Regions from separate parts of the Thioalkalivibrio sp. K90mix genome, predicted to be linked through region 2. Evidence: predicted binding sites of a transcription regulator. Region 2 holds the regulator's gene; each other region holds the start of a gene.
What was found. The regulator FliA, encoded in region 2, starts transcription of late flagellar genes. The targets are predictions, from matches to a motif close to GCTAAAGTTNNNNNNNNNNCNGCCGATA.
Positions count from the first base shown of each region.

Region 1 (8,017 bases), 1.3 Mb from region 2:
TCATCCCGTAGACACGCGCACCCTGCCCCTGCAGCACCCGCGTCAGGCCAAGACCAAAACCACTGGAATTGCCCGTCACCAGTGCTGCGCCAATGACGCCATTGCTCATGCAAGCTCTCCTGCCGGGATGGACCAACGTGCAGGCTAACCGGAACCCCTTTCGTTCGCCATACTGACTCCCCTGCGAGCATCGTGCCCAGACGGAACGGGCGCCCGCACAGCGTTGCGGCTCCTTTGTGCAGAATGACTGCACGGCAGTCGCCATGCCCGGTTGGCACGCAAAAGCGACGAAGTCGCGAGCGTGTCCATTAATCCGTGTTTCCTTAAAGGTGCTCTACCCTCAACAGCCGTGCGCAGATTCATCTCTGGCGCCATGCCGATATGCGACAAGGATCCCAATGAGACAGGCAGAGGACAGACCCACCCTTGGCTGGCGGCGGCTTCTGGCCCACCCGATGTCGCAGGCGGCGCGCGAGCGTGCCGCCACCTGGCTCGGGCGGATGCCCAGCGGGAAAAGCTCGCTCTGGGTCGGCCGCGAGGCACCAGCGGACGTGGCGCGGGTAAACCCCGCGCAGGCTGGTCACTGGCTGGGACGCGAGGCCGACGCGATCGTGTTCGAGGCCTCCTGGCCCCTCCCGGCAGACGCCCTCGCCATCGCCGGGGGACTGCTGCGCGGGGGCGGCGTGCTCCTGCTGCTGGTCGATCCACCTGGCGACGGGGCGTTTGGCCGGCGTTGGGCGAACGCCCTGCGGCACGCGCCCGTTCACTGGGTGAATGACGATGTCGAGCAATGGCCAATCCCCGACGCGGGCGTACAGCCTCCCTGGGCCTGGACGGAAGATCAGCGGCGCGGGCTCGTGACCCTGGATGAACTTGGCCCCGGGGAATGTGGCGCACTGGTTGCTGATCGTGGACGTGGCAAGTCGACCTTGCTGGGGGAGTGGATCGCCTGCCAGCGCAGCGCCGGCACACCGGTCGTCGTCACGGCACCCGGCGCCGGCGCCGTTCGGGCGCTCTTCCGTCAGCTGGAACGCCACCCGGGGCCGTCGGTACCTTTCTGCTCCCCCGACCAGATCGAAGCCCTCGCCACCGCACCCGACACCCTGGTGATCGACGAGGCGGCGGCGCTGCCGGTCGACCGCCTGGTGCGGCTGGCGGGACGTGCCCGGCGACTGGTGCTGTCGACGACTACCGGCGGCTTCGAGGGCAGCGGACAGGGCTTTCGCCTGCGCGCGCTTCCCGCCCTGCAGCGCATGGGCTTCCGAATTCGGCAGATTGGGCTTGAGCAGCCCGTGCGCTGGGAGAGTGGCGACCCGCTGGAGGCCTGGCTGGATGACCTGTTCCTGATGCGGGCCAGGAGTCGCGCACCCGCCCGTCAGGCCGTGATATTTCACTGGCTGTGTGGCAAGGGCCTCGTCTGTGACACGCGTCGGCTCGAGGACGTGGCCGGCCTGCTCGCCGACGCCCACTATCGCACACGCCCGTCGGATCTGGCCCGCTGGCTGGACGATCCTGACGCGTACCTGATGCTGCTCCTCGGTGCGCAGGACCGGGCGCTGTTCGGGGTTGCCCTGGTCCAGAAAGAGAGTGGCCTGGCGCCCGAACTCGCGGAAGCGGTCTGGGCCGGGGAGCGGCGCCCCCAGGGACACTTCCTGCCCTGCACACTGGCTGCTCGCGGGGAGTTCGCTCTGGCCACCCGGGCCTGGTGGCGAATCCAAAGGCTCGCCGTACACCCCGCCTGGCAAGGGAGAGGGCTTGGGGGCCGCCTGCTGCGCGCAGTCGAGGAATGCGCGGCACACCACGACATCGCACTGCTTGGCACGAGCTTCGGACTGCAACCGGCACTGGTACGGTTCTGGGGACAGGCAGGCTGGCAGCCGGTGCGGGTCGGGGAACGACCAGATCCCGCCAGCGGCGAGGTGTCGATCGTGCTGACCCGGGCGTTGACACAAGACACCGCTGCCCTCGTCGATGCGGCCGCAGCGTCTTTCGCGCGCGACTGGCGCGAGGGCGGCGCCGCGCTACTGCGCGATCAGACGGGCCGGCGACGCCGGGTCCTTGAAGCCATCCAGCCGTCCGCCGTCACGGCACCCGACCGGGATCACGCCCGGGACATCGAAGAGATTCGAGCCTTTGCACGGCGGCAACGACCGCTCCAATGGATACGGGCCGCCCTGCGACGCTCCCTTGTTGCACACCCGCCGCAAGGACCGGAAGGAAGGCTGCTGCAATCCGCCATCGAGTCCCTGGATGACGAGGCGCTGGCCCGTGAACTGGGGTTTTCCGGACGGCGGGAGGCCGTTCGACGCCTGCGCCAGGCCGCGCAGACCTGGCTGGCGCACCCCGAGGCGTGACCCCAGGGCGCGCGAGCGACACTACAAGCGGAACTGGGCCAGTGCCTGCTGGATCTCGCGTTCCACCTGCTTGAGCTCGTCGGAGGCCGCACTGACCCGATCCGCCGTATTGGCCGACTGGTCCGCCCCGTCGGAGATCTGCACGATATTGCGGTTGATGTCCTCGACCACGGTGCTCTGCTGACGCGCGGCAACCGCGATCTGGTCAGTCATCTCGACGATCGTGGTCACCGACTGCCGAATCTGCTGCAGGGCCCCGTTCACTTCGGCGGTGTGCTCCATGGTGGTCTCGGCCTCGTCCTGGCCGTGCTCCATGGCCTTCACCGCGCTGCTGGTGGCGGTCTGCAGGCGCGAGATCATGCTCTCGATCTCGTCGGTGGACTCCTGCGTGCGGGTCGCCAGCTTGCGCACCTCGTCGGCCACCACCGCAAACCCGCGGCCATGCTCGCCGGCACGGGCGGCCTCGATCGCCGCGTTCAGTGCGAGCAGGTTGGTCTGCTCCGCCACGCCACGGATCACCTCGAGGATGGTGCCGATCTGCTTGGAGTCTTCACCCAGCTTGGCGACCGTACCGGCGGCCTGCTCGACCGTGCCCAGCAGGGAGGACATGGACTCGATGTTCTTCTCCATCACGTCGGCGCCGTTGTTCACCGCGCCGCTGGCCTCCTGCCCGGCCTGGGAGGTGGCGTCGGTGTTGCGCGCGATCTCCTCGGCGCTGCTTTGAAGCTCGTTGATTGCGGTGGCGACGCGTTCGGTCTCGTCGCGCTGACGCGAGACCACCTCGCGGGCCTGATAGGCCTCCTGATTCAGGTTCTCGGTGGCCCGGTTCAGCGTCTCGGTCCCGCTGCGGGCATTGCCGATCGCCTGCGCAATCTTGTCGGTGAAGCGGTTGAACGCGCGCCCCAGCTGGGCAGTCTCCAGCAGGCCGTTCTCGTCCAGGCGACGGCTGAGGTCGCCATCGCCGTCGGCGATCTCTTCCAGCGCTTCGGTCGAGTGGGCCAGCGCACGGCGTACCACCAGGATGATGAACACCGCGCCGGCCACACCCAGGATCACGCCGATCAGCGCCAGCACGCCCTGCGTCACCTGGGTATTGCGCATGGTCGCGGTCAGCTCGGCGGCGGACACTTCGGCACGGCCGGTGATGCGCTCGGACAACTGCTGCAGTTCATTACGTGCCTCGAAGATCACGGGGCCGACCTCGGTACGGATCAGGAATGCGTCCTGCAGGGCCTCCTCGCTGCCGTGGATACGAACGATGTCCTGGATCGCGCTATCCAGATCGTTCAGAAGCCCTTCGAAGTCCTCGACCGCGATCTGTTGCTCGAAGTCGAGCTCGTCGTACTGCTCCAGGAGCCGCGCCAGGACGTCATGGGTCTGCCCGAGATAAAGGCGCAGGTTCTGCTCGAAGGAGTCATCACGAAACGCGATGAAACCGCGCAGGTTCGAGGTGATCTGCAAAAGGTTGGTGCGCAGGCTGTAGAAATCGCCGAGACGCTCGAACGAGCGCTGGAAGCGTGCCCGCGCCATCTCCTCGTCGATCATGGTGCTGGTCAGCTGGGTCATCTGCATGGTTGCCGGATTGGCACGCGAGTTGGCGACACCCTGGGCCGGCATGTTCTGGGCCACGTCCTCGGCCACTTCAATCAGACGGTCACGGTGCGCGGCAAAGCCATCGATGTTCGCGCGCACCTGTTCCGCAGAGGCACTCAGCTCATCCGAGCCCCGCACGACCGGATCGTTGACCAGGGCATCCATGGCGACGTCCAGCTCGTCCATCGCGTTCAGCCAGGCGTCGCGGTGCTCCTCTTCCTCGCTCATCAGGTAGAAGCCCAGAAAGGCGGCACTCTCCTGCAACAGCTGCTCCACCTCATTGACGCGCGCCACGGCCGGATAGTCGGACTGGGTCAATTCGGCCACGCCCTGTCCGCCCACATTCAGGGCACGCAGCGCCAGCAGCGAATTGATGATCAGGATCGCGACGACCAGCCCGAAGCCGGCGATCAGCAGCCCCCGAATGGAGAGTTTGTCCAGCATGGTGTTGACTCCTTCCTTCGCGCCTTCTGCCGGGCGCATGCCATCACGTGCAAGCGGGTCATTCCGCTGCCTGTAGAGACGATTCATCCCCTGTTACGGCCGCATTCCCCTGAAGTTGAGCCCGGCCGTTTTGAGAATCCCATCACACCGGATGACGCGGAAAGGATCAGGGTGATTCCAGCGCCTCCCAGCGCTCGTAAGCCGCCGCCAGGTCACGTTCGACCTGTTCCAGCCGGGCCTGCATCTCGCGCACCCGCTCGCCATCGCGCAGCACCTCCGGGTCCGACAGGGCCTCGGCCAGTGACTGGTGTTCGTTTTCCAGTGCCTCGATCCGGCCCGGCAGGGCCTCCAGTTCGCGTCCCTCCTTGTAAGAGAGTTTGCGGGCGCGGGGTGGTGGTTCCGGGGTCGCGGGCGTCGACTCGGACCGGGCCTCGGGTGCGGCAGGTGTCTCCCGGGTCCCGGTATCCGCTTCACGCGTGAGCAGGCGATGTGTCACGCGAGGGGGCAGGTCCGACCAGCCGCCGACGAACTCCTCGACCGTGCCATCCCCGGGCAGCACCAGCGTGCTGGTGGCGACATTGTCGAGGAAGGCGCGATCGTGGCTGACCACGATCACCGTGCCGGTGTACTCGATCAGCAGCTGCTCCAGCAGCTCGAGGGTCTCGACGTCCAGGTCGTTGGTGGGCTCGTCGAGGACCAGCAGATTGGCCGGGCGCAGGAACAGCTTGGCCAGCAACAACCGGTTGCGCTCGCCACCGGACAGGGCCGATACGGGCTGGCGCGCGCGTTCCGGCGGAAACAGGAAGTCCCCGAGATAGCTCAGCACATGCCGGGTCTCGCCATTCACGGTGACGCGGTCGCGGCCCTCGCCGACCGCATCCTGCACGGTGGTCGTCTCGTCGAGACGCGCGCGGGCCTGGTCGAAATAGGCGATCTCGAGCTGGGTACCCAACTTCACCGTTCCGGCAAGCGGCTCCACCTGACCCAGCAGCCCGCGCAGCAGCGTGGTCTTGCCGGCGCCATTGGGTCCGACGATGCCGAGGGCGTCGCCACGCTGTAGCAGCAGATTGACGTCACGCGCCACCGGCATGTCGTCATAGCCGAAGTCCGCGTGCTCCGCCTCGATCACCAGACGCCCGGAACGCTGCTCGGGCGACAGTTGCATTCGCACCTGCCCCCCGCGCTCGCGTCGCTCGGCGCGCTTCTTGCGCAGGGCCTGCAGGGCGCGCACCCGGCCCTCGTTGCGCGTACGCCGCGCCTTGATGCCCTGGCGGATCCAGGTCTCCTCCTGCGCCAGCTTGCGATCGAACTCGGCGCGCTGACGCGCCTCGACCTCCAGACGCTCGGCCTGGCGCGTGCGGAAGGCCTCGATCGAGGGCGGATGCTCGTACACCTGGCCGCGGTCCAGCTCCAGGATGCGGGTGGCCACCTGTTCCATGAACTGGCGGTCATGGCTGATGAACACCACCGTGAGCCCGCTCCCGCGCAGGAACTCCTCCAGCCAGCGGATCGCGGCGACATCCAGGTGGTTGGTCGGCTCGTCCAGCAGCAACAGCTGCGGTTCGCACACCAGCTCGCGCGCCAGCCAGACGCGGCGCTTGAGCCCGCCGGAGAGCGCGGCGAAACCGGCCTCGGGGTCAAGTTCCAGGCGCGAAAGCGTCGTTTCGACCCGGTTCTGCAGGCTCCAGCCGTCGATCGCCTCCAGCCGGGCCTGGACCGGGCCCATCTTCTCCAGGGCCTCGGCATCACCACCCGCGGCGGCCTGGCTCAAGTGATGAAAACGCTCCAGCAACTGCCCGGCCTCACCCAGCCCCTCGGCGACCACATCGAACACCGTGCCGTCGACCCCGGGTGGCAGCTCCTGGGTCAAGTATGCGGTCGTCAGGCCGTCCTGGCGGACCACCTCGCCCGAGTCCGGCTGGATCGCACCCGCGATCACCTTGAGCAGGGTGGACTTGCCCTCGCCGTTGCGCCCGGCCACCGCCACGCGTTCACCGGGCTCCAGGCTCAGGTTGAGGCCGTCCAGCAGGGGGGCCATGCCGTAGGCCAGGTGGATATCGCGCAGGGTCAGCAGAGCCATCGAGATCTAGGGAAACACTGATTCATGTACACGCTCGCGCTCGAGTCGCTTTTGCGTGCGAACAAGGCGCGGTGACCGCCGTGCAGTCATTCTGCACAAGGGAGCCGCAACGCAGTGCGCACGCAAAAGCGGCCGAGCCCCTTCGTCCATTAAGTTGTGGGGTTGGCACCCCAGGTTCCCCGATCCGGCGTTGCGCCCCGAACCAGTCAAGAACGGGCGGGTAGAACCACTACCCGCTGCACGACGCGCCTTGTCTCGGACAACCTGGGGTACCAACGCGAGTGTGTACATGAATCAGTGTTTCCCTAGAGAAATCCAGTTGAAGAGCCCGGCAAACGCCGGGCGGAAGGGTTCAGGGGGAATCGTGAACCAGGGGGTGCGACCAGGGAAACAAATGCTTCCCTAGTCGTTGAGCTCCTTGACCACCAGCACCGGGCAGTCGGCGCCGCCGATCACGCGCTCGGATACCGAACCCATCAGCAGACGCTTGAGGCCGGTGCGCCCGTGGCTGCCCACGACGATCAGGTCACGGTTATCGCGCCGCGCCACGTCAATCAGGGTGACCTCGGCGCGGCCTTCCTCGAAGGTCGCGTCCGCCTGAAGGCCCTGCTCCCGGGCCTCGCCCTGCAGGCGCTGGATCGCATCGACACCCTCCTGGCGACGCTCCTCGCTCTGGCCGGGCACGGCGACCGAGGCGATAGTAATCGGCAACTGGCAATAGCCGGCGAGCTCGATCGCCGCACGCGCCGCCTGATCGCCCAGTTCGGAGCCGTCGGTCCCGACCAGCAACCCCCGGTGCGGCGCCTGCGCGCCCCGCGGAACGACCATGACGTTACACGGCGCCGTGCCCACCACCTTGCGCGTCGCGTCGCCGACCATCAGACGTGCAAGATCGTTGCGGTCGCGGCGCCCGATCACGATCAGTCCAGCCTTGTATTCCTCGGCGATCTTGACGATCTCCTGGTGCCGGTCCACCCCGTGACGCAGGATGGGCAGGGCATCAAGGCCCTGTTCGCGCGCCTTTTTCTCGAGCACGTCCAGGTCGCCCTGCGCGGTCACGCTCGCATCGTGGCTGCGCCGGGGCGACAGCGCGTCGTGTTGCGTATCGGTCGGAATGATACGGGCGAGGATGAGCCGGGCCCCGCAACGCTGAGCCAGATCCAGGCCAACGGCCTCGGCCGACTCGCTGAACTCGGACCCGTCGGTCGCCAGCACGATGGTCTCGAAACGGCAAAGCGGGGCATCGGACATGGGGCGTCTCCCTGACGGTTTTCGTTCAGCATAACCGACCGGCCGGCGTACGACAGCCAGCGTCTCGCGAAAGGTCCAAACGGCCCGGTTTTTGCGTCCAACCGCCCGGGATGAAATAATCGCGCGCTTCCAAGGGGGAGCACCGGCGACGCCTCCCACGCCACTGGCTACCGGCCAGGGCCGCTCGCCAGCCCCCTCAGCCCCGGCCCTGCACCGTCCGGTGCGGGTCTTCAGGACACGAAATCGATACATGGAAAACCTTACGCTGACCACCGAGATGATCGTGGTGCTCGCG
Region 1 covers NC_013889.1:2,699,009-2,707,025, forward strand. Annotated here, with positions in the region: gene TK90_RS12855 (SDR family NAD(P)-dependent oxidoreductase) at 1-109, opposite strand, end outside; gene TK90_RS12860 (GNAT family N-acetyltransferase) at 399-2,354, shown strand; gene TK90_RS12865 (methyl-accepting chemotaxis protein) at 2,376-4,391, opposite strand; gene TK90_RS12870 (ATP-binding cassette domain-containing protein) at 4,558-6,471, opposite strand; gene TK90_RS12875 (universal stress protein) at 6,874-7,722, opposite strand; gene TK90_RS12880 (SLC13 family permease) at 7,973-8,017, shown strand, end outside.
Region 1: a site for FliA is predicted at 4,485-4,512, ahead of TK90_RS12865 (methyl-accepting chemotaxis protein). Genes of this name have one in related genera too.

Region 2 (8,017 bases):
GAGCCGTCCACCAGCAGTTGCAGCCCCTTGCGCGCGAACTCGTCGTTCTCCTCGTCGGCCAGCGTCTCGAGGCCCAGGAGCCCTTCCTTGCGCGCCACATTGGACCACTCCACGATGCGCGCCAGCATCGCCTCGTTGTCGATCCGCGGTGGCTTGAACGCCCACGGCAGAATGCGCATCCCGTGGAGAAATACCGCCATGCGCGCCTGCACCAGGGTGGCCCCAAGGGTCCCCAGCACCACAATCACGAACGCGGCCGCGTTCCACAGCGCGCCCAGACCACTCCCCTTCGCGATACTCCCCCCGAGCACCGCGACGAGCCCCAGGGTGATCCCGATGAGGCTCAGGATATCCATCTAGCAAAACCCCTTGACCAGTGCAGGGCCCACATCCGGCAACGGATACACATGGTCCACGAGTCCGGCCTCCGCGACTGCGGCCGGCATCCCATACACCACCGACGTGGCCGCATCCTGTGCCCACACCTGTGCCCCGGCGCCCTTCAGCGCCCGTGCACCTTCGCGGCCATCCGCGCCCATCCCGGTCAGCACCACGGCCAGCACCTGTCCGCGCAAGGCCTCGACCGCCGAGCTGAACGCCGCATCCACGCTGGGCTTGTAGATCGTGCCCAGCGGGCTCTCCGTCACCCGCACCGTTGTCTGGCTGCCGCGCTCCAGCGTGGTTTGCATACCGCCGGGGGCCAACAGGGCCACCCCGGGACGCATGACATCGCCGTCTTGTGCCTGCTTGACCCGAATCTGGCACATGGCGTCCAGGCGCTCCGCAAAGGCCGGCGTAAAGCTCGCAGGCATGTGTTGAATCAGCAGAATCGGCTGCGGGAAATTCGCCGGCAGGGCCTTGAGCACCTCCTGCAAGGCCACCGGGCCTCCGGTGGACGTCCCAATCAGCACCGCGCGGACCTGCCGCAGCGGCACGGCGGGCCGACTGACCGGCGGTGCCTGTCGCTGTACTTCGGCCGCCTTGCGATCGGACTCTTCACGACGCGCAGAGGGGCGGGCCTCGACCGCTGGACGTGCGCTCCCCGGCTGGCTGACCGAACGGGCCCGGCTGCGCGAAAGGCTGCGCACCCGCCGGCGCAGCATCATACGTGCGCTGTCCTCGTCGGATGCGATGTCACTGAAGCGTTTCGGCAGAAAATCGACTGCCCCCGCCTCCAGCGCATCCAGGGTCGCCTGGGCTCCCTCGGTGGTGAGACTCGAGAACATCAGTACCGGCCGAGGGTTCTCGGCCATGATCCGGCGCACCGCGGTGATACCGTCCATTACGGGCATCTCGATGTCCATGGTCACGACATCCGGGTCCAGTTCCTTGACCTTGCGAATCGCCTCCTCGCCGTTCTCCGCGCTGCCGACGACCTCGATCCCCGCGTCGGCGTCCAGAATTTCACTGATGCGGCGGCGGAAAAACCCGGAGTCATCCACCACCAGTACCTTTACCGGCATCCTTAGCCCTCGATTGTTTGCGCGGGCCGCCGGGTGCGGCCCGCCGACGGGATCTTGTGCGTCAGCAAGCCCACGAGATCGGCGACATCCAGGATCAGCGCAATCCCTCCGTCGCCCGTGATGGTCGCGCCTGCCAGACCCTTCACGCCCTGCAAGTTCTGCCCCAGTGGCTTGATCACCACCTCTTCCTGTCCGACCAGGTCGTCGACAACCAGCCCCACCTTGCGATCGGCCGTATGCACCACCACCACATGCGACTCCGCCTTCGCTTCGGGGACAAATCCAGGCTTCAACCAACGCTTGAGATAATGCACTGGAAGCGCTTGATTTCTTACAACAATTACTTCCTGATCATCAACATAATGCGTCTTGGTCAAGTCCAGATCGAGGATCTCCGACACTGATGCCAGCGGGATCGCGAACCGCCGCCCGTCGAGAATGACCATCAACGCAGGAAGTATCGCCAGGGTCAGCGGCAGCTTCACCCGCAGCGTGGTCCCGACCCCAATCTCGGAATCGATCTCGATGGTCCCGTTGAGCTGCGAGATCTTCGTCTTGACGACGTCCATCCCCACCCCGCGACCGGATACATCCGAGATCTCGGTCTTGGTGGAAAACCCCGCCATGAAGATGACGTTGAAGGCCTCGCGATCGGTCATCCGCTCGGCCATCGCGGGCTCCATCAGCCCCTTCTCGACGACCTTGCGCCGCAGGGCATGCGGATCCATACCGCCCCCATCGTCCTTGATCAGCAATGCGATGTGGTCGCCTTCCTGCGCCGCACCGAGCACCACCGTACCCTTGCGCGGCTTGCCGGCCTTTTCGCGCACCTCCGGGGTCTCGATACCGTGGTCCACGGCGTTGCGCACCAGATGCACCAGAGGATCGGACAGCGCCTCGACCAGGTTCTTGTCGAGGTCGGTGTCCTCGCCAAAGATCTCCAGCTCGATCTCCTTACCCAGGCTACGCGACAGATCGCGGATCACCCGCGGGAAGCGATTGAATACCTTGTTGACCGGCTGCATGCGGGTCTTCATCACCGACGTCTGAAGATCCGATGTCACCAAGGCCAGCGAACTAATGGCCTTGCCCAGCTCGTCGTCCACATGCTGGGTTCGCAACATGCTCAGGCGGTTACGCACCAACACCAGCTCGCCGACCAGATTCATAATCTCGTCGAGCCGTTCGGTGTTCACACGGACCGAGGCCTCACCCTGAGGGGCCTGCCGGGCGCCAGCCGCCGCGGCCGCAGGCTTGGCAGCCTGTGGCTTGGCCTCGGAAGCCGGCGGTTCCTGTGCCGCGCTGGCGGCGGCTTCGGGCTCCACGCTCGGCTCTTCCTGCGTGGACGACTCAGCGGCAGCAGGTGCCGGCGCGGCACTGGCAGGAGGCCCATCACCTCGCGCCTGCAACTCGTCCAGCAGGTTCTCGAATTCATCGTCGGAAATCAGGTCCTCTTCATCCCCGCTTGGCCCGGCTGCATCCGAATCCGTGCTGGGCGACCCTGCGTCCGCATTCGACGACGTAGCGGAGTCCTGGGCCGCCTGCGGCGAACCATCGCCGTGCAGCGAATCCAGCAGGGCCTCGAACTCATCGTCGGTGATCTCGTCATCGGCGCCGACCAATCCCGAGTCTTCCCCCGCAGCGTCGCCCGCGGCCATCGCGGTCGTTTCCACCTCCGCGGGGGGTGCCGGTTCCGGCTCCGGCTCGGGGGACTCGTCGGGCGTCGCGACTGCGTCGGGTTCGGAATTGCCGGCCACGTCTTCGTTCTTCGCCATCCGCCGCAGGTCTTCGACCAGATCAGCCTCCGCGGGCGTCGGATCGACCCCGGAGCGGAGGTCGCCAAACATCACGTTCAGCGTATCGAGGACCCGCAGCATGGTATCCATCAGGTGACCGTCGACCTGACGCTCCCCGTTGCGCAGGAGATTAAACACGTCCTCTGCGTGATGGCAGACGGTCACCAGCGGATCCAGGCTCAGAAAGCCCGCGCCACCCTTGATCGTGTGAAAGCTGCGGAATACCGCGTTCAACAGATCCCGGTCATCGGGATGCTGTTCCAGGTCGATCAGCTGCTCGTTGAGTCCTTCGAGCAGTTCCCCGGCCTCGATCAGGAAGTCCTGAAGGATTTCGTCGTTGGGGTCGATGGCCATTCGGTCTCTCCGTTCCGGTGAGGCTTGCCGTTAAGGGATGGGCGCCGGGAAGCCGCTGATTCAGGAATCAGCGGGCTGCCTAGAAGCCCAGACTGGACAACAGATCGTCCACCTCGTCTTGTCCTTGAACGACATCCTGGCCGGAATCTTGAGTCTTTGGCACTGCTGGTCCGTGTCCGCGCCGATCGCCCTCGCGCCGCTCGGTATCATCGTCGAGCGTCTTCTCGGCGGCCTCGATGGTCTCCATGCGCCCGCTGGACAGTCGAATGAGCGAGACCAGGTTCTCCTCCAGGTCCGTCACGAGCTGGATGACGCGCCGGATCACCTGCCCGGTAATATCCTGGTAGCTCTGCGCCATCAGTACTTCCGACAGCAAGCGCCGCAGCTCTTCGGTGTCGTCGTTGGCCTGCGCAAAAAACGCATCCAGCTCGCGGGCAAACTCCCGGAACTCATCGACCGAGAGTTGCCGATTTCGGAAACGAGTCCACTTCGCCGTCAGTTCGCCGGCCTGCTGGCTGAACGACTCGGCAATCGGCAGACTCGTCTCGATGGCGGTCAGGGTCTCGTGGGCGGCCTTCTCGGTCATCGTGACCACATAATTGAGACGCTCACGGGCATCCGGGATCTCGGCCTGGGTCAGCTCCACCAGCCGCGAATCCCCGCGGAAGCTTTGCAAGGCCTCGTGCAGGTCGCGCGTGAGCTTTCCGAGTTCGTCGAAGAGTTCGCGGTCGTAGGGACGCGCCAGCTCCTGGATCAACGCGCGCGCGGCCACCTCGTCCCCTGCCTCCAGAACCTGCACGAGCTCCCGCGCGCGAGCGATCTGCTGCTCACCGATCGATTGTTCTTGGTCTGTCATCCAAAGCCCCTTGCTCGCTCCCCATCCCGAACGTGATGCCCGGAATCAATCCCCCGGCCATGCATTGTCGCGGACCAGGAGATGTCGACACCGAAACCCAAGTTAACCTTGCGCTTCAATGCGTTCGAATATTTTGTCGATCTTTTCCTTGAGGGTTTCCGCGGTAAAGGGCTTCACCACGTAGCCGTTCACGCCCGCCTCGGCCGCCTCGACGATCTGATCACGCTTGGCCTCCGCCGTCACCATCAGCACTGGCATCGTCTTCAGCTTCTCGTCGGCCCGAACCGCCCGCAGCAGGTCGATGCCCGGCATGTTGGGCATGTTCCAGTCGGTGATCAGAAAATCGAAGTCGCCGTTCTGGAGCATCGGCAGTGCCGTGCTGCCGTCATCGGCCTCTTGCGTGTTGTTGAAGCCAAGATCACGCAAGAGGTTCTTGATGATCCGTCGCATCGTGGAGAAGTCATCCACGATGAGAATTTTCATTCCCTTGTCCACAGGTCACTCCGGGATAAATGATTCATGTGAGTACTAGAGCGCGGCCCTCAGAATAACTGCAAAGCCTCGCCGTCTTCGAGCCAGGAACCCAGGCGCGCGCGCAGTCGGATGACGGCCTGACTGCGGATCTGGCTGACGCGCGACTCGGTCACCCCCAGCACCGCGCCAATCTCGCGCAGGTTGAGCTCCTCGATGTAATAAAGCGACAGCACCAGACGTTCGCGTTCGGGCAAATCGCCCAGCGCGGCGGCCAGCTCCTCGCGAAATTCTCCAGCCTCGATTGTGCGCGAGGGCGAGGCCTCCTGCCCCTCGATCACCCGGTCCGCATCACCATCGGTGCCGCCCAGGTCGTCCAGCGCGAACAGATGGGCGCCGGCATGGTCCTGCAGCATCGAGTAGTACTCGTCGATCGGCACCTCGAGTTCCTCGGCCACTTCGACCCCGCGCGCCGCGCGCCCCTCTCTGGCTTCGACCGTCTGGATCGCCTCGGCGATCTTGCGGCTGTTGCGGTGTACCGATCTCGGCGTCCAGTCACTGCGGCGTAATTCGTCGATCATCGCGCCACGGATCCGAATCCCGGCATAGGTCGCAAACGTGGCACCCTGCCCGCCTTCGAATTGCCGCGCGGCCTCCAGCAGGCCGATCATGCCGGCCTGGATCAGGTCATCGACCTGGACCGAGGAAGGCAGACGCGCCATCAGATGATGCGCGATGCGATGCACCAGCTCGATATGCTCCGCAACGCGCTGCTCGTGGCCTGTCGCGGCCACGCTCTCGTATCCGGGGAGGCGATTACGCGGCGACATCATGCGCTCTGCAACATCCGTTCGACGAAAAACCCGACACCACCGTCGGCACCACGGGCCACCGGCCAGCGGTCCACCGTACGGGCGAGCTCGGCAAAGGCCTTGGCCGCCGGACTGCCCGGATACTGCTGCACGACCGGCGCACGTTTCTGTACGGCCTTGCGCAGATTCTCGTCCATCGGGATGTAACCGGCGAGATCCAGGATCACCTCCGGCAGGTAGTTGTCGCAAACCGTGGTGAGTTTCTGCAACAAACGCTCGGCCCCCGCGCGGTCCTGGACCATGTTCGTGACCAGCCGGAAACGCCGCATGCCATGATCGCGGTGCAGTACCTTGATCAGCGCATAGGCATCGGTGATGGACGCCGGCTCGTCGCAGACGACGATCAGGGTCTCCTGGACCGCCCGGCAGAAGGTCGTCACGGATTCCTGCAGCCCGGCTGCCGTATCCACCACCAGCACATCCAGCGGCTTGGAATACGCGCTGAATGCCTGGATCAGACCGTTGTGCTCTAGTTGAGTGAGATTCGCCATCGCAGCGATCCCCGAAGCCGACGGTATGACCTTGATTCCGTCCGGGCCCTCAATCAGGACATCCTGGAGGTCGTCCACCTGCCCGGTCACCAGGTCATGCAGGGTACGCTCGGGTCGCAGCCCGAGCAGCACGTCGGCATTGGCCAGCCCCAGATCGGCATCAAACAACATGACCTCGCGCCCCAGCCGCGCGAGCGCTACCGACAGGTTGACCGACACGTTGGTCTTGCCGACGCCTCCCTTCCCAGAGGCCACCGCAATGACCTTCAACGGCTGATTAGTGCGTGGCATAGCGTCCTTTCCCCACCGGATGGATCATCTCCAGAACGCCCGCATCCTGAGTACGGCGCGGCGACGGCGCACTGCGGCTGGCATTCGAGAACTCCGCCAGGCTTGCATCGGTCCATCGTTCGTCGCGGGAGGATCGACGCGCGGGGTTGCGTTCTTCGCCGAGCGCCCGCCGGGTCAGATCGCCCGTTTCGACCCGGTGGAAGTCTTCGGCAATCCGCTGCCCATCGCTGACAAACGTGAGACCCAGGTGTTGATCGAGCAATACCGACAAAGTCTCCCCCAACTGTTCGGCTTCATCGAGTTTAGTCAGTACCAGCGCCGCCGGCTCTGTCTTGCGGAAGGCGTCCAGCACCCGCCGCAGCGCCGAGGCCTGGGTCGTCGCGGAGACGACCAGCCAGCTCTCGCAGCGCACGCGGTCCGGCCAGCCGGCAAACAGGGACTCGTCACCCACCACCGACGGCGCCTGCCCGGCAGTGTCGGCCAGGATTAGATGCCCATCCTCGGCCCGCGCAGCCATATCCCGCAACTCGCGCGGGTTCTGCAACACCCGCAATGACACGCCCGCCATCTGCGCGAATGCCTGCAGTTGGCGCGTGGCCCCAATGCGCTGGGTATCCAGTGTGACCAGCGTAACCGAATCCGCACCCATACGACGGATTTGACGCAGGGCAATGCGTGCGAGCGTGGTGGTCTTGCCCACGCCCGTGGGGCCCACCAGGGCCAGCACACCACCCTCGTCCAGGATATCCGGATGCCGGGTGGCAATCGCCCCGGACAGGCGTGCACGCAGCCGCTCCCAGGCCTGTTCCACGGTGCTGTCGTCGAGAATACTCCCGGCGAGACTGCGCGCCAGTGACTCGCTGAACCCCCGGTCCATCAGACGAGACTTGCACTCCGCCGCCAGCGGGTGCCGCGCCGCCCACTGCGCGGCCTCGTTGTCGCTGTGCTGGCGAGTGAGCAGGCTGCGCAGATCCCGCAGTTCCTGGCGCATCGCGGCAAGCTCGGGGTCCGCGGGCCAGGCCGAGCCCGGGCTCGGCCGCGACGCGGATGGGTGCGCCTCGCGCGGGGTATGGACCGCGTTCACCGCGGCCTGCTGCTCGCGCTCCGGGACACCCGCATCCCCATCTTCCAGCGCCGCGACGACCTCCAGCCAGCCATCGACACGGCGGCTCGACAGGATCACGGCATCCTCGCCCTGCTGTTCACGCACTTGCCGCATCGCATCGCGCATGTCGCGTGCCCGGTACCGTCTCACATTCATCGCTGTTCTCCCGTTTAGCCCTGGCGGACCCGATCGCTACTGTTCGTCTCAGGCACTCGTGGGGGCTGCCTGCCGGGCCGAGTCTTCCTGGCCCACCGTGGCCACCACGCGGATCCGCCGGTTATCGGGGATCTCGGTAAAGGCCAGCACCGCCAGGCTGCG
Region 2 covers NC_013889.1:1,248,372-1,256,388, reverse strand. Annotated here, with positions in the region: gene TK90_RS05930 (flagellar motor protein) at 1-356, opposite strand, end outside; gene TK90_RS05925 (chemotaxis response regulator protein-glutamate methylesterase) at 357-1,463, opposite strand; gene TK90_RS05920 (chemotaxis protein CheA) at 1,466-3,613, opposite strand; gene TK90_RS05915 (protein phosphatase CheZ) at 3,693-4,469, opposite strand; gene cheY (chemotaxis response regulator CheY) at 4,572-4,952, opposite strand; gene TK90_RS05905 (RNA polymerase sigma factor FliA) at 5,012-5,773, opposite strand; gene TK90_RS05900 (MinD/ParA family protein) at 5,770-6,594, opposite strand; partial or broken gene flhF (flagellar biosynthesis protein FlhF) at 6,754-7,825, opposite strand; gene flhA (flagellar biosynthesis protein FlhA) at 7,904-8,017, opposite strand, start outside.

Region 3 (8,017 bases), 270 kb from region 2:
GTGGCACCGGTCGCGGTGGTGGGCGCGGTGCTGCCCGACAACTTCAAGATCAAGAAATCCAAGCTGCGCGGGGTCGCCTCGGCGGGGATGCTGTGCTCGGCGCGCGAGCTGGGGCTTGCCGAAGATGCCGAGGGGCTGCTCGCACTCCCGGCCGATCTCGAGATTGGCGCGGACCTGCGTGCGGCACTGGGTCTGGATGACACTATCCTGGAGGTGGACCTGACGCCGAACCGGGCGGACTGTCTCGGGATGCGGGGCATTGCGCGCGAATGCTCGGCGCTCCTGGACCGGCCACTGGCCGAGCCCATGGCGGATCCGGTCGCGGCCGAGCTGGACGAACGGGTCGCGGTCCGTGTCGAGGATGCCGAGGCCTGCCCGCTTTACGCCGCACGGGTGCTGGACGGCCTGGATGCACGTGCGCCCACGCCGCTGTGGATGACCGAGCGCCTGCGACGGGCCGGTGTGCGGCCGCTCAGCGCGATCGTGGATGTCACCAACTACGTGATGCTGGAACTCGGGCAGCCCCTGCATGCCTTTGACGCGGGTCGCGTGGGCGACACCATCGAGGTGCGCTGGGCGCGATCCGGCGAGTCGCTGACCTTGCTGGGTGGTGAGCAGAAAGTCGAGCTTGCCGAGCAGGACCTGGTGATCGCCTCGACTACCGCGCCTGTGGCGCTGGCCGGAATCATGGGCGGTGCGGACAGCGCCGTGGATGACGACACGACCCGGGTGGTACTGGAGTGTGCCCACTTTGCCCCGCTGGCGCTGGCCGGTCGCGCGCGGGCCCATGGTCTGCATACCGATGCCTCGCATCGTTTCGAGCGGGGCGTGGATCCCACACTGGTCGAGCAGGCCATGGAACGCGCCACGCGCCTGTTGCTGGAGATCTGTGGCGGGCAGTGCGGGCCGGTGGAACGTGCCGGCGAGCTACCGTCTTCGCATTTCGATCAGCCGATCCGGCTGCGTCGGCCGCGCATCGAACGGCTGCTGGGTACGACGTTCGAGGATGCCGAGGTCGAGCGCATTCTGGGTGCACTGGCCTGCCGGGTCGAGTCCGTGGAAGGCGGCTGGCAGGTCCGTGCGCCGCGGGCGCGCTTCGATCTGGAGCGCGAGGAGGACCTGATCGAGGAGCTGGCCCGGGTGCATGGCTATGACCGCCTGCCGCAGCGCCTGCCGTCCCCGGTGGCGCCTGCCGAGCGCTCTCCATCCTTGCGCGGGCTGCGCGATCAGCTGGCGCGCCAGGGCTTTCACGAGGTGATCAGCTTCAGTTTTATCGACGCCGAGGCTTCGCGGGCCTTTTATCCGGCCGTGGAGCCTCTGGCGCTGGCGAACCCGATCTCCAGTGATCTGGCGGTGATGCGCCCTGGCCTTTGGCCCGGTCTGGTGGCCACGGCGGCCTATAACCAGGCGCGCCAGCAGCCGGATCTGCGCTTGTGCGAGCATGGCCTGCGTTTTGTGCCGGATGCCTCCGGCCTGCGCCAGGAGCCGCGTCTCGCGGGCCTGCTGGGTGGGCGGGCGCATCCGGAGCACTGGGAGGCCCCGTCGCGTCGAGTCGATTTCTTTGATGCCAAGGGTGTGGTCGAGGGGTTATGTGCCTCTTTGGATGGGCCGCTGGGATTTCGTTCGGAAAAACATCCTGCCCTCCATGATGGACAGTCCGCGCGGATTCTGGCGGGTGATCGCCCCATCGGCTGGGTCGGGCGCCTGCACCCGGCCCTTTGCAAGCAATTCGATGTGGAGCCGGTTTATCTGTTCGATCTGGATGCTCGGGCGATCCTGCATACACCGGTTGTGCAGTTCGCGCCGTTATCGCCGTATCCCTCGATCCGGCGCGATCTGGCCCTGGTGGTGAAGGAGACCGTTCCGGCGGGCGATGTGCTGAGCGCGATCGAGGAATTGGCGCTGGGCCTGGTCCAGGATGTCCGGCTGTTTGATGTGTACCAGGGCAAGGGCTTGAATCCGGACGAAAAGAGCCTCGCTTTGGGCTTGATTTTGCGGGCTTTTGATCGCACCCTAGGCGAACAGGACGTCGCAAGCGTCACCGACAAGGTCGTCGAGCATCTGCACGCTCGCTTCCAGGCAACCCTGAGGCAGTGATTCCATGGCAGCAGTGACGAAGGCGGATCTTGCCGCCACGCTGAACGAAGAACTGGGTCTTAACAAGCGTGAGGCCAAGGAGTTCGTCGAGATGTTCTTCGAGGAGATGCGCCAGTCGCTGGAGGATGGCGAGGGTGTGAAACTCTCCGGCTTCGGCAACTTCATCCTCCGCGACAAGAACCAGCGGCCTGGTCGCAATCCGAAGACCGGCGAGGAAATCCCGGTCTCCGCTCGTCGTGTCGTCACCTTCCGCCCGGGGCAGAAGCTGCGCGAGAGGGTCGAAAGCTATGCTGGAAGCGAGTAACCACCAGGAACTGCCCGCGATCCCGGGCAAGCGCTACTTCACCATTGGCGAGGTCGCCGAGCTGTGTCAGGTGAAGCCTCACGTACTGCGCTACTGGGAACAGGAGTTCCCGATGCTCGAGCCGGTCAAGCGGCGGGGCAATCGGCGCTACTACCAGCGCCAGGACGTGATCCTGATCCGCCAGATTCGGGCCCTGCTGTACGAAGAGGGCTATACGATCAATGGCGCGCGACAGAAGCTGTCTGGCGACGAGGCCAAGGGCGACCGTCAGCAGGCGCGCCAGATCATCCAGGACACGATCTCGGAGCTGGAATCGGTATTGCGCGTATTACGCGCCTGAGGCGCCGACCCGGCGGGGTTGGCTTTCGGAACGGAACGTCGTGTTGACGCGATTCGCTTGGCTCGTCGCACCCTGCGCTGGTTCTTGCCTTCTTGCCCCCAAGTCCACTTCAACGACTCGTCCGCTGTAGGGTGCGATGAGCCAAGCGAATCGCACCAATATGCTCCCAACCGATCGATCCCAGGGGGAATGGGTTTTGCGCAAGAATGTGGTTGCATGTGGGCGGCCGATGCTTTCGTGAAGGCGGGGAATCGGATATGATTCGCGGCTTCGGGGCGTAGCGCAGTCTGGTAGCGCATCTGCATGGGGTGCAGAGGGTCGCAGGTTCAAATCCTGCCGTCCCGACCAAATTCAATCACTTGATGGTGGATGTTCAGGTGAAATAAAAGGCCGCATGCAGCGGCCTTTTTTGTGTCTGAAGCAATGTGGGGGGCTGGACCGGCCTGGGCTACTCCATCGAGCGTCGCCGCGCCTCGCGCTGGTAGTGCAGCAGGGCGATGTTGAACTGGCGTTCCAGCCACTGGTTCATGCCGGTGACCTGGAAGCCGGCATATACGTATCCATCGCGCGGGCTGCGGCGACGATTGGCCAGGCGCAGGTCGCCGCCCAGGCGTTCACCGACATCGGGCAGCAACAGGTTTTCGAAACGCATCGGCGTCCCGACCTCAAGGGCCTCAACCCACTCCTGTGGCACCTCCACGCACATCCCCTGTGCCGAGAGGTCGGCCAGGTCGCCGATACCGGGCTCTTTCCATTCGCCATACTGCAATTCGACGCGCGGACGTTCGCCCATCGGGATATGTACGCGAAAGGTCTCCCGTCGCTGCAGATATTCCAGGGTCTCGGGGTAGGGGCAGACGTAGAGCGCGCCGGCATCCTCGCGCTCGCTGCGCGAGACGGCCGTGGAGAAGCGTACGGCGACCCCGCGCAGGCTGGCGAACACCCGCATGCGGGTGCCTTCCTGGACATGGCGATTGGCTTCGACGGGTGTGAGTTCGTCAAGGAAGAGTTCGCGTGCAGCGGAATCCAGGCGGACCAGGGCGGAGTTGTATAGCGGCCCATCGTCGTCGAGACGGACGTTGACGAGGGTGAGCTTGTGATCCAGATCCTTGAGGATGCCGGCAATCCGCTCCGGCTTGTCGACGGTGTAGTCGGTCTCGTCCATGCGTGGCGTTGTTGTAATTATTGGGCCAAGCCGCACGGTACTGCCCGGCGCTCTGGAATACCAGCCCCGGGTGCCGGTCGGTGTGGTGTGAGGCGGTGTCGCGCAGGGCGCGCGCAGCTCATGCGCGAGTGATGCGCCGACCCGTACGGCTGCCAGATTGGGTGCGGCCGTAGGGGTCGTAGGTCGGGGCCGGACCGGGTTCTTCGCCACGCAGGATCTGGATGGACATCTCCACGCGTCGACGGTCGCGATCGATCAGCCGGGCATTCCCCTGGTTCAGGGTGTTGCAGCGCTCCACCGATCGGCGCAGAGCCTGCCAGTGGTCCTCCAGCTCGGCACCGCTCTCGAGCCGACTGAACAGCCGTGCGAGCCCCTCGGGCGTGTAGCTTTCGCCAGCAGCCTCGACCGTCTCGCGCTGCCGGCGACTCTCGGTTTCCAGGTCCTGCAGGAGCGTCTGTTTCTGCGCCACGACCTCGCGCAGGGCCTCGGGTGCACGGGACTCCACAGCCCGGGTCTCCTGCAGCAGGATGTCCTCCATCTGGTGGCTGAGCCGAATCGAGGCTTCCAGTGAGCGGAGGAAGGCGTGGCGTTGTTCGGGCGACATCGTCGGGGTCTCTGTCAGGGGTGCCTAGCGCAGCAGGCTTTCCAGTTCGATCATGCGATCGGCGAGCTGCTCGTTGTCGACCGGGTACTGGCCGCTGGAGATGGCTTCGCGCAGCTCGGCGACACGCGCCTCGTCGAACGGGGCGTTGCTGGCGGCGCCGGAGGCGGCGTTCATCGCCTGCGCCGCACCGGTCAGGGTGACGGAGTCATCCTGTCGCACGGGCGTCGATGCATTGCCCTGAGCGCCTGCGTCGGGCCGGGAGGTCTCGTCGCGGCCCTTTACGCTGGAGGTGTTGCCATCCGGGCGCAGGCCGGGGGAGTTCGGGCCTTTGATATCCATCATTCGGTTTCCTGTTTTTGCAATTCTACTGCAGGGGTTAGCGGCAGCACCGGCTGAAACTGTAGCCCCTTGAGCCGTGAATTTACGAGTCGCTTCACAGTTTGTGGATGGTTACGCGAGGCGCCTCGCCATTTTACGGGGCCACGCGTACATGTCCGGACTCCAGCACCTCGCCTTCGACGACGCGTCCGGACGAGCTGTTCTTCACGCGGATTCGATCGCCCAGAATGCCGTTCTCCAGGGCCTCGCCCTGCATGCGGATCACCACCGAGCCGTTTTCGGCCAGGATGGTGACGCGCTGGCCGCGGCTGACGACTTCGCGCTGGGTGACGTGCTGTTGGCCCAGGATCTGGCCCGAACGGATGTTGCGCCGGGTCTGCAGCCCCACCAGTTCGTTCTTGCTCTCGAAATAGCTCCCGGCATGACGTGAAGTCTGGATGCGCTTGGTGCGCAGATCGCCGGGCAGGATCGTGTGCTGGCGCCGCAGGGTTCGGCTGGCGACCAGGACCTCGGCATAGCGTTCGACCGTGACCGGGACATAGATCGACCAGCTTACGGGCGCCTCGCACTGCACCTGGACCGCCGTATTGCCATCGCGTCGTCCGCCGGGCGGGAATCGGGTCTCCAGCGCCTCGCTGCATCGGGCCAGGCGCAGGCGGTTGTCCAGCCGACCGATCTGGACTTCGACCGCTTCGTCGCCGGGTTTGATGTTCAGCTCTTCCTGGATGAAACGCTCGGCCGCCAGGCGGATGTTTTCCACTGCCTCGATCTCGGCCTGCGCCGTTATGGAGACCAGGGCCAGAACGACGCCGAGGGCGGCAGACAGCCACCAGGTGCGAACAAAGGGTTGGGGGGCGGGCTGGTTCATGGTCTGGGTGCGTGTCGGCTCGTCAGGTTTCGAGAGGTTGGTATCGCTTTGCAAGCAGAAAACATGCCAGCGGATCCGGTGTACACCCTCAAGAGTGACGACGCCTGGCCGTTATCGGGTCAAGACCGTGTGCAATCGGCATGCGACGGCGGTTTGTGGCATGACAGCGTCGGGCACCGGGGTGCACACTGGGGCTGGCGAGTCGAGGTGGCTGGCCGCTGGGCGAGGGGGAGAGCAGGACAATGAGTCAATTCATTGACGATGTGAATCAGCGGACCCAACTGGTGGGGCAGAACCGTATGGAACTGCTCCTGTTTCATCTGGGGAGTTCCCAGACCTTCGGTATCAACGTGTTCAAGGTGCGCGAGGTGATCCCGTCGCCGCCGCTGCGACAGATCCCCGGTTCGATGAGCGTGGTGCGCGGTGTCGCGAGCCTGCGTGGCGGCACCGTCCCCATCATCGACCTTGCGCGCGCGATGGGGCTGCGCACGGCCGTGGGAGGGACGGATGATCACAAGGTGGTGGTGACCGAATTCAATCGGTCGGTTCAGGGCTTCTGGGTGTCGGCCGTGGACCGGATCGTCAACGTCAACTGGGAAGACGTGAAATCGCCGCCACGGGGGACCGGGCGCGAGTCCTTTCTGGTCGCCGTCACCGAGATCGACAACAAGCTGGTCGAGATCATCGATGTCGAGCGGGTGCTGTCGATCGTCAATCCGTTGCCCATTAACGTGTCCGATTCGGTGCGCGCAGAGGCCGACGAAGAACGGGAAAGGATCGGACAGCGCAAGATCGTGATCGTCGATGACTCGGTGGTCGCGCGCAAGCAGATCGAGGGTGCCATCAAGGGCCTGGGCTGGGAATATCTGGTCTTCAAGGACGGTCGCGAGGCGCTGGATTTCCTTGAGGAACAGGCCGAGGCCGGGACCGTAAACGAGGTGGTGGAGCTGGTGATCTCGGATATCGAGATGCCGCGTATGGATGGCTATACCCTCACGGCCCGAATCCGTGCGAACGATCACCTGAAAGGTCTGCGTGTTCTGCTGCACTCGTCACTGAGCGGGGAGTTCAATACGGATATGGTCAAGCGTGCCGGGGCGGACGCATTCCTGTCCAAGTTCAACCCCGACGAGCTGGCCGAGGCCGTGCTTGATCAAACCCGCAAGGATTGAAGCCGGTGCCTTGGCGGTTTGTGTTAATCGACAGGCCGGAGCTTTGCGGCAAGGGGGCGGTAACGGATTGCCGGCTGCGTGAGCATCAGCGGCCATGGCACGCCGCATGCGTCACCTGTCGGGATGCTGTCGGCACCCGTGCGGTTGCACGTATACTGTACCGGTACGGTACGGGGGAGAGCGCACTCCCCGGCCGGGTTTTCCGACACGCTGTCAAGGATTCGTCATCAACGTGCCTGTCCGCCCGTCTCGTCGACTTTCAAGGATGACTTCGTGATCGACTCGCGCGACTACGAGGAGTTCTCGCGGTTCCTTTCCGAATGCTGTGGCCTGGTGCTGGGCGACAGCCGGCAATACCTCGTGTCGAGCCGACTGTCGCGGCTACTGGACGAATTCGGCTACAAGTCGGTCCCGGAACTGCTGCATGCGATGCGTCAGGCGCCCAACCCGCGCCTGCGCACACGTGTGATCGACGCGATGACGACCAATGAAACCTCCTGGTTTCGTGATGGCTTCCCGTTCGAGATCCTGCGCCATGTGCTGCTCCCGGAGCGCGCGGAGAAGGGCGCGGGGATCAAGGTCTGGTCGTCCGGATGCTCCAGCGGGCAGGAGGCGTACAGCATCTCGATGGTGGTATCCGAGTGGGAGGAGTCGCGGCCCAAGCGTGTGGTGCCGGTCTCGATCCTGGGTACGGACCTGTCGGAGAAGATCCTGGACGACGCCCGCCGCGCGGTCTACGACGGCCTGAGCATTGTGCGGGGCCTGAGCGAGGCACGTCGCGCCCGCTTCTTCGAGACGGTAGCGGAAGGTCACCGTGTCCGCCCGGAGATTCAGCGCCGCTGCCGCTTCCAGAAGCTCAATCTGGTCGACCGCTACGCGGCACTGGGCAAGTTCGACATCGTGTTCTGTCGCAACGTGCTGATTTACTTCTCCGCCGAGACCAAGCGACAGGTTCTTGACGGAATCGCCCGCCAGATGAACCCGGGCGGCTATCTGTTTCTTGGCGCTTCCGAGACGGCGGGTCCCTATACCCAGGCCTTCGAGACGGTTCGCACCGAATACGGATCTGTCCTGCGCCTGAAGGGCTGATCGGCCCTTTCTGCCTCGCCATAAGGTCGCGCCCGCGAC
Region 3 covers NC_013889.1:974,937-982,953, forward strand. Annotated here, with positions in the region: gene pheT (phenylalanine--tRNA ligase subunit beta) at 1-2,097, shown strand, start outside; gene TK90_RS04610 (integration host factor subunit alpha) at 2,102-2,401, shown strand; gene TK90_RS04615 (MerR family transcriptional regulator) at 2,385-2,741, shown strand; tRNA gene TK90_RS04620 (tRNA-Pro) at 3,013-3,089, shown strand; gene TK90_RS04625 (flagellar brake protein) at 3,190-3,906, opposite strand; gene TK90_RS04630 (flagella synthesis protein FlgN) at 4,025-4,510, opposite strand; gene flgM (flagellar biosynthesis anti-sigma factor FlgM) at 4,535-4,849, opposite strand; gene flgA (flagellar basal body P-ring formation chaperone FlgA) at 4,983-5,717, opposite strand; gene TK90_RS04645 (chemotaxis protein) at 5,960-6,889, shown strand; gene TK90_RS04650 (protein-glutamate O-methyltransferase CheR) at 7,163-7,978, shown strand.
Region 3: a site for FliA is predicted at 5,804-5,831, ahead of TK90_RS04645 (chemotaxis protein). Genes of this name have one in related genera too.

Region 4 (8,017 bases), 240 kb from region 2:
CGTGCTCAACCTGACCGCGATCTCGATCCGCAACTACCTGCGCGAGAAGTACCGCGCCGACAGTGACTGAGACACGACATGCATAACCTCTCTCGCACACATCGTCATTGCGAGGCCCCCAAGGGGCCGCGGCAATTGCCCGACGCGGCCCCGGACATCCGCCGGACCCAGCCCCCGAGCCTGCCACGGAGATCGCCACGCGCCTGCGGCGCTCGCGAGGACGGGATGCGTCGAACCCTGTTCCCCATGGAGTACCCGAAATGAGTGACACCGCTACCCACGCCGTCAGCGTGACGCAAGGCGACCGACCCGACCGCGGCCTGCGGCTCTCCAGCGAGGAGATCTGTCTGACCGCCGAGGACCTGAAGCTGTTCTACGGCGAGGATCAGGCCCTGAAGGGCATCGACATCCAGATCCCGAAGAACCGGATCACGGCGTTCATCGGCCCCTCCGGCTGCGGGAAATCGACGTTCCTGCGCTGCTTCAACCGCATGAACGACCTGATCGATGCCGCCCGCATCGAGGGGACGATCCGGCTCGACGGCGACGACATCTACGACAAGACCGTGGACGTGCCGGAGCTGCGCCGCCGCGTCGGCATGGTGTTCCAGAAGCCGAATCCGTTCCCGAAGTCCATCTACGAGAATGTCGCCTACGGCCTGCGCCTGCAGGGCGTGAAGAATCGCCGACGTCTGGACGAGGTGGTAGAAAAGTCACTGAAGCGTGCCGCGCTGTGGGACGAGGTCAAGGACCGCCTGCACGAGAACGCCTTCGGCCTGTCCGGCGGCCAGCAGCAGCGCCTGGTGATCGCCCGCGCGATCGCGATCGACCCCGAAGTCCTGTTGCTGGACGAGCCCTGCTCCGCGCTGGACCCGCTGGCCACGCTGAAGATCGAGGAGCTGATGATCGAACTGAAGAAGGACTACACGCTGGTCATCGTCACCCACAACATGCAGCAGGCCGCGCGCGTGTCCGACTACACCGCCTTCATGTACATGGGCGAGCTGATCGAATACGCCGACACCGACACCCTGTTCACCTCGCCTGCCAAGAAGCAGACCGAGGACTACATCACCGGCCGTTTCGGTTAGGCCATTTCGGATCAGGAGTCCGGATCATGGACAAGAGCTTTTTCAAACAGCACATCTCCCAGCAGTTCAATGCCGAGCTGGAGGACATCATCAAGAAGGTGATGACCATGGGAGGCCTGGTCGAGCAACAGCTCGGCGATGCGGTAACCGCGATGGTCGAGGGCGACACCGCGCTGGCGGAAACCGTGATGACCTCCGACTACAAGGTCAACGCGCTCGAGGTCGAGATCGACGAGGAATGCACCCACATCCTCGCCCGTCGCCAGCCCACGGCCTCCGACCTGCGTCTGGTGATCGCGGTGATCAAGACCATCACCGACCTGGAACGCATGGGCGACGAGGCCGAGCGTGTGGGCCGTATGGGTCTGCAACTGCTGGATTCCGATCGCCGCGAGGCACCGATGGACGAGATCGCGAAGATGGGCCAGCTCGTGCGCGAGATGACGCGCGGCGTGCTCGATGCCTTCGCACGCATGGACACCGAGCAGGCGGTGCGAGTCGCACAGCAGGACATCCAGATCGACAGCCTCTACGAGGCCATCACGCACAAGCTGATGAAACAGATGACTGCCTCCCCCGATGCGGTGCCCCGCCTGATGGACATCGTCTGGGCGACCCGCTCGCTGGAGCGGATCGGCGATCGCGCGCGCAACATCTGCGAGTACGTGGTGTATTTCGTAAAGGGCAAGAACGTCCGCCACACCAGTTACGACCAGATGGCAGCCGAAGCCACGGGGGATCGTCACTAGGAGGCGACAAACCCGGCCGAGTAGACAACCACCCGGCGATCAGGCTCAAAATAGGGCTCAGCACATTCATACCCGGACCCTGCGACCCGATGCCGCGTTTCATCTCGACGTTGTTTGCCCTGGCCGGCCTGACCCTGTTCGCGGCGGTTGGAGACGTGTGGGGGGCGGATGACGTCGAAGAGGCCGCACCCTCTTTCGAGGTGAAGGCACTGTTCGAGAAGGACGAACTCCCCGATGGCGTCGCATTCGAGATTGTCGAGAATGACCGCGCGGCCCTGAGCGCGCTGCTGCCCGAGATCCAAGCGAATATCCGAGTGCTGCGCCAGCGCGCTCCGGACCTGCCGATCGCGGTCGTCACCCACGGGGCGGAGCAGTTCACCCTCACCCGTGCCCAGGCCGCGGCACATGGCTCGCTCCACGCCGAGATCGAGTCACTGGTGATGGATGACGGCGTCAACGTCGTGGTCTGCGGGACCTTTGCCGGCTGGCGCGATCTCGAGCCCGATGCATTCCCCGAACATGTCGAGGTGGCCACTGCCGCACCGGACCGACTGGAGGACCTGAAGGCAGCAGGCTATACCGTGATTCGCCTGCGACCGTCCCTACTGGATGCCCCGGCGGAAGACCCGTGGGAGTTCGACTTCGGCCAGCCGTGACGTGCCACGCCCGATGCGGGCTCTGTCACCCGCCGGGGGGCTTGTGGCATCCTTTCGCGCATGCGATTTCTGATCCGATGGTTTTTTCGCGGCGTACGCCTGATCCTCACCCCGTTCATGCTGATTGGCGAGCGTCTGTCGCGACCGCGCGGCATCGAGCGCGACCCCGCCGACCAGGCCCGCGTTGACGAACAGACGCGCCACCTCGCGCTGTACCATTTCCCGGCCTGCCCGTTCTGCATCCGGGCCCGCCGTACCATGCAGCGGCTGTCGCTGGACATCGAGTTGCGCAATGCCCAGGCGGCCGGCCCGCACCGCGAGGCGCTGCAGACCGAGGGCGGCAAGCTGCAAGTGCCCTGCCTGCGCATTGAGGAACCGGACGGCCAGGTACGCTGGCTGTACGAGTCGGAGGCGATCGGCGAATACCTGCGTGAGCGCTTCGACCCGAACCGTCCGGATGGGCGCTCCGGAGATGCCGCGGTGTCCGGGGACTCCCACGCCTGACCACGACACCTGAAGAACAGGCCACCGACTCGGGCCTGACGGCACAGCGCGGTATAAAATTGGGGCTCCATACCCGAGGAACCCCCTGGATGGCTGCCCTGAACCGCCCTCGAAGACTGCCCCGTCTGTTCATTCTTCCGGCCGCGGCCCTGCTGCTCGGCTCGCTGCTTGGTGGAGCCTCTGCCCAGGCATTTGAACCCCTGTTCGATGCCCACCTGCACTACCGCGACCGGCAGATGGAACACTTCCCGCCAGAGGCTGTTGCACGCACGCTCGAAGAGAATTCGATTCAGTCCGCGATCATCATGGCCCCGCGCTCGAAACTGATCGAAGCGCTGGAACCGAAGGTGGGTACGCGCATCGTCCCGTTTCTCGAGATCTCCCAGCGCCTGGGGCGCAAGATGGACTGGATGTACGAGGACGGCCTGCGGGAACAGGTCGAGGCCATCCTCGACCGAAGCCCAGTCCAGTGGCGCGGGATCGGGGAATTGCACATCCAGGCCGATGACCGCTTCGCCCCCGGCTTCGAGGATCTGCTGGCATTGGCGGTCGAGCGCGATCTGTGGATCGTGATCCATGGCGATCCCGCCGTGATCGACCATGCCTACGCCGTCCAGCCCGAGGTACGCATCCTCTGGGCGCACGCCGGTTCCTATGCCTACCCGCCCCTGGTGCGTGACTACCTGGACCGGCACCCGAACATGGTCATGGATGTCTCCATGCGCAACCCGCGCATCAATCCCGGCGGCATCATCGACGCCGACTGGTTCGAGCTGTTCCTCGACTATCCGGACCGGTTCCTGATCGGCAATGACACCTTCAGCCTCGCCCGCTGGGAGCACTTTACCGTGCTGAAGGACAGCACCCGAGCCTGGCTCCAGCAGATGCCACCCAACGTACAGCGCATGATCGCCCGAGAAAACGGCGAGCGCCTGTTTCCGCCCGTCGAGAGTCCGTAGCCCGACCACAAAAAAGCCCGGGACCGTCTCCGGACCCGGGCTTGGCATCAACTGGCTCGGGGTTTATACCTTGAATTGCGCCACCCGCTGCTGCTGCTCGGACGCCAGCTTGGACAGCTCCTCCGAGGCATTGCGGATCTGTTCCGATCCAGCCGCGGTCTGATCCAGCACCTCGGTCACGTTGGCGACGTTGCGGTTGATCTCCTCGGCCACCGTGGACTGCTCCTCGGCGGCACTGGCGATCTGCGTGTTCATGTCGCTGATGCGCGTCACGGACTGGGTGATCGCCGTCAGCGATTCGCCCGCCAGGTTGACCTGCTCCACGCTCTGGTGCGCCTTGGAACGACCATCTTCCATCGCCTGCACCGCCTCGCGGGTACCGCTTTGCACGCGCTCGATCATCTGCTGGATCTCGTGGGTCGAATCCTGCGTGCGGCTGGCCAGGGTACGCACCTCGTCGGCGACCACCGCGAACCCGCGGCCCTGTTCACCCGCTCGCGCGGCCTCGATCGCCGCGTTCAGCGCCAGCAGGTTGGTCTGATCAGCGATATCGCCGATGACTTCCAGGACCTTGTTGATCTCCTCGGCATCCTGCGACAGGCGGCTGACCACCTCGGCGGCACCATCGACCTGCTGCGACAGCGCGTTGATCGCGGCCACGGTGCGTTGCACGACCTGCTGCCCCTCGGTGGCATCCTGGTCGGTGTTCTGTGCCGCGGCGGCGGCATCCGCCGCGTTGCGGGCCACCTCCTGCACCGTGGCCGTCATCTCGTTCATGGCCGTGGCAACCTGATCGATCTCCGACTTCTGTCGCCGTACCTGCTCGTTGGTTTGCTCGCTGGTGGCGGACAGCTCGTTCGCGGCCGCGGCGACCTGATCGCCCCCGGCCGCGACCGTGGAGACGAGACCACGGATCTTCTTGACGAAGTTGTTGAACGCCTCGGCCAGCTCGCCGAGTTCGTTCTTGCCAGAGACCTCCAGCGTACGGGTCAGATCGCCCTCGCCACCCGCGATATCGTTCAGGCGTGCGACCGTACGGTTCAGCGGACGAACAATGCTTCGGGTCAGGAGCCAGGCCAGGAGGGCGCCCAGCGCCACGGCCACCACGCCGACCGCGACCACGGTACCGGTTGCGTTGCGCGCCATCGCTACATACGCGCTGCGGTCCACCATCACCTCGAGTACACCTACTGCATCACCGGAGAAGTCCGTGACTGGACGCGCGACCACGGCCATCGGGTTACCTTCGTAGGTCACGTTGCGCACCAGTTCTTCGCCCTCCATGACCTCGCGCATTTCGGCATCGCTGAAGGTCGGGTCGCCGCTGATCGTGCCGCGGAAACGGCTGAACGAACGGCCATCGCGCAGATAAAGCGCGACCGGTGAATTCGTATCCGCAGTAAACTCCTCGAAGAAGGAGTCGCCGAACGAAAGACCGATCTCCACCGAACCGACGTGGTCGCCATTGTGTTCGATGGGCACAACCCCGCGAATGCCGAGACCCGCTACCCCTTCCTCAAGCCCCGAGATCGGGGTGCGCTTCTCGTTGGTGTCGACCACCGTCTGGCGGAACCCGGACAGGTCGTCGCCATAATTGTCGGGGGAGTGAACGCGCAGGAAGGAAGTCGCCGGCGGGGTATGGAACTGGTACTGATGCACGCCGTACTGCTCGCTGAGCGAGGCAAAACTCGGAACAGTCATCTCGGCCAGACGCTCGCGATCGCCCGTCGCCATCGCCTCCTGCACGTCGGGGATCTTCGCCACGGTCTCTGCCATTGCGGTCGCGCGCGCGGCTTCCTGGTCCAGACGACCGACAAGCTGCGCGGCCAGATCGGTCAGTTCGCGCTGTTCGGCACGATCGGCCATGGTGCCAAGGCTGTTCATCACGACCACAAGGGTCAGGATCACGGCCAGCAGCACCACCGTGATAATCCCGACCATCAGCCGGACTCCGATTCGGATGTTATCGAACATTTTGAAGACTCTCCCCAATAAGGCTTTGCGGGCCAGCGGCATCCTTGCTGCGGCATTTCATCGACGTTAGCGGCGGCGCAGCATAAAACTTGAGGGGCGTCACAGGAAGCCTGAAAGGCCGGGAGACGAACCTATCCCTGCATCAGGATGACCTCCGCCAGGGCGTAGACCGCAAGCGTAATCACGGCAATCGCCACCATGGAGAGCAGCGCCCCGCCACGGATCATGTCGATCACCCGCAGTCGATTGCTGGCGAACACGATCGCGTTTGGCGGGGTCGCGACCGGCAGCATGAAGGCCACTGAGGCCGCAAAGGCCACAGGGATCGCGAGGAGCACGACCGGGATCTCCATGTGCATCGCCAGCGCGGCCACCAGCGGCAGCAGCGTCGCAGCGGTGGCTGTGTTGCTGGTCACATGCGACAGCAACATGGTCACCACCACGGTCCCGGCAATAATCAGCAGCAGCGGCCATGTCTGGGCGGCACCCAGACCCTCGGCGGCCAGCTCCGCCAGGCCGCTCGCCTCGATGGCCGCGCCCAGGCTGAGGCCCCCGCCGACCAGCAGCAGCACCCCCCAGGGGAGCTCGCGCGTGTTGTCCCAGGCCAGCAGCCGGCGCTGGTCGGCTGCGCCCGAGGGCAGCAGGAACAACAGCCCGGCACCCAGGATGGCAATCCCGGCATCGGTCAGGTGAATCGGCAGGAGACCCTCCAGAAAGGGACGCGACAGCCAGGCCAGCGCCACCAGCAGGAAGACGCCGGCGACCCGGTATTCGGCCCGCGACCAGGCTCCGACCTCGGCACGCTGCTGGTCCATCATTGCCTGCAACCCCTGCAGGCGTACGCGATGGACCGGGAAGACCCAGCGCGTCAGCAGCCACCAGGCCAGCAGTAGCAACGCGGTGGCCAAAGGCAGGCCCAGCATCATCCACTGCACAAAACCGATCTCGATGCCATGCCGGTCGCCCAGATAGGCGGCGGTCAGCGCGTTCGGCGGCGAGCCGATGATCGTCGCCATGCCCCCGATGTTGGCGGCAAAGGCGATCCCCAGCAGTAGCGCCAGTGCGGGCCGGCGCGAATGGGTGCCGATCTCGTTACCCGCGATGTGCGTATCACGATCCATCAGCGCCAGAACGGACAGGGCAATCGGCAACATCAGCGCGGCAGTCGCGGTATTACTGACCCACATCGACAACCCTGCAGTGGCCAGCATGAACGCCCCCACCAGAAGATGCAGGCGGTCCCCCGCCCGGCTGACGATCGCGAGCGCAATCCGCTGGTGGAGCCCCCAGCGCTGCACCGCCAGCGCGATCGCAAAGCCGCCCATGAACAGGAAGATGATGGGATTGGCATAGGGCGCGGTCGCCGCGTCCATCGGCATCACGCCGAGCAGCGGCAACAGGGCAATCGGCAGTAGCGCCGTGACGGGTAGAGGCAAGGCCTCGGTAATCCACCAGGTCGCCATGAACAGGGTCAGCCCCAGCACCCACCAGGCCTCGCGTGCAACGCCTTCTGGCGGCGAGAAAAGCAGGAACGCGAGCATCAGGAGCGGGCCCAGGAAGAGCCCAATGCGCCCGCGCCAGGCATAGGCGCTGCGGGTGGGGCTCGCACCCGCCGCCGGAGAGTCGCCGTCCGATTGTTGATCGGCATCGGGTGCGGACATGCCGTGGCTCCTTCACAATTCCGCAAACGTTGGCTGAACGATAACCAAGCCGTGCCATCGGAAATTGCATCCCCCGGGCAACGTGACTATCGTTGACGGGTTTCCTGGCGCGGCCACCGATGGCCGGCCAGCCGCAGTCTCGCATGTTTTATTACAAGGAGTCTTTCATGGCCTACGAACTGCCCGATCTGCCCTATGCCAAGAACGCGCTGGAGCCGCACATCTCCGCCGAGACGCTGGAATACCATCACGACAAGCACCACGCGACCTACGTGACCAAGCTGAACGGCCTTCTGCCCGGCTCCGAGTTCGAGAATGCCTCGCTGGAGGACATCATCAAGAAGGCTCCGGCCGGCGGCATCTTCAACAACGGCGCCCAGGTCTGGAACCACACCTTCTACTTCAACTGCATGGGCCCGGACG
Region 4 covers NC_013889.1:1,005,064-1,013,080, reverse strand. Annotated here, with positions in the region: gene pstA (phosphate ABC transporter permease PstA) at 1-70, shown strand, start outside; gene pstB (phosphate ABC transporter ATP-binding protein PstB) at 261-1,091, shown strand; gene phoU (phosphate signaling complex protein PhoU) at 1,118-1,840, shown strand; gene TK90_RS04785 (DsrE family protein) at 1,930-2,496, shown strand; gene TK90_RS04780 (glutathione S-transferase N-terminal domain-containing protein) at 2,557-3,000, shown strand; gene TK90_RS04775 (amidohydrolase 2) at 3,090-3,959, shown strand; gene TK90_RS04770 (methyl-accepting chemotaxis protein) at 4,023-5,933, opposite strand; gene TK90_RS04765 (DASS family sodium-coupled anion symporter) at 6,065-7,594, opposite strand; gene TK90_RS04760 (superoxide dismutase) at 7,762-8,017, shown strand, end outside.
Region 4: a site for FliA is predicted at 6,001-6,028, ahead of TK90_RS04770 (methyl-accepting chemotaxis protein). Genes of this name have one in related genera too.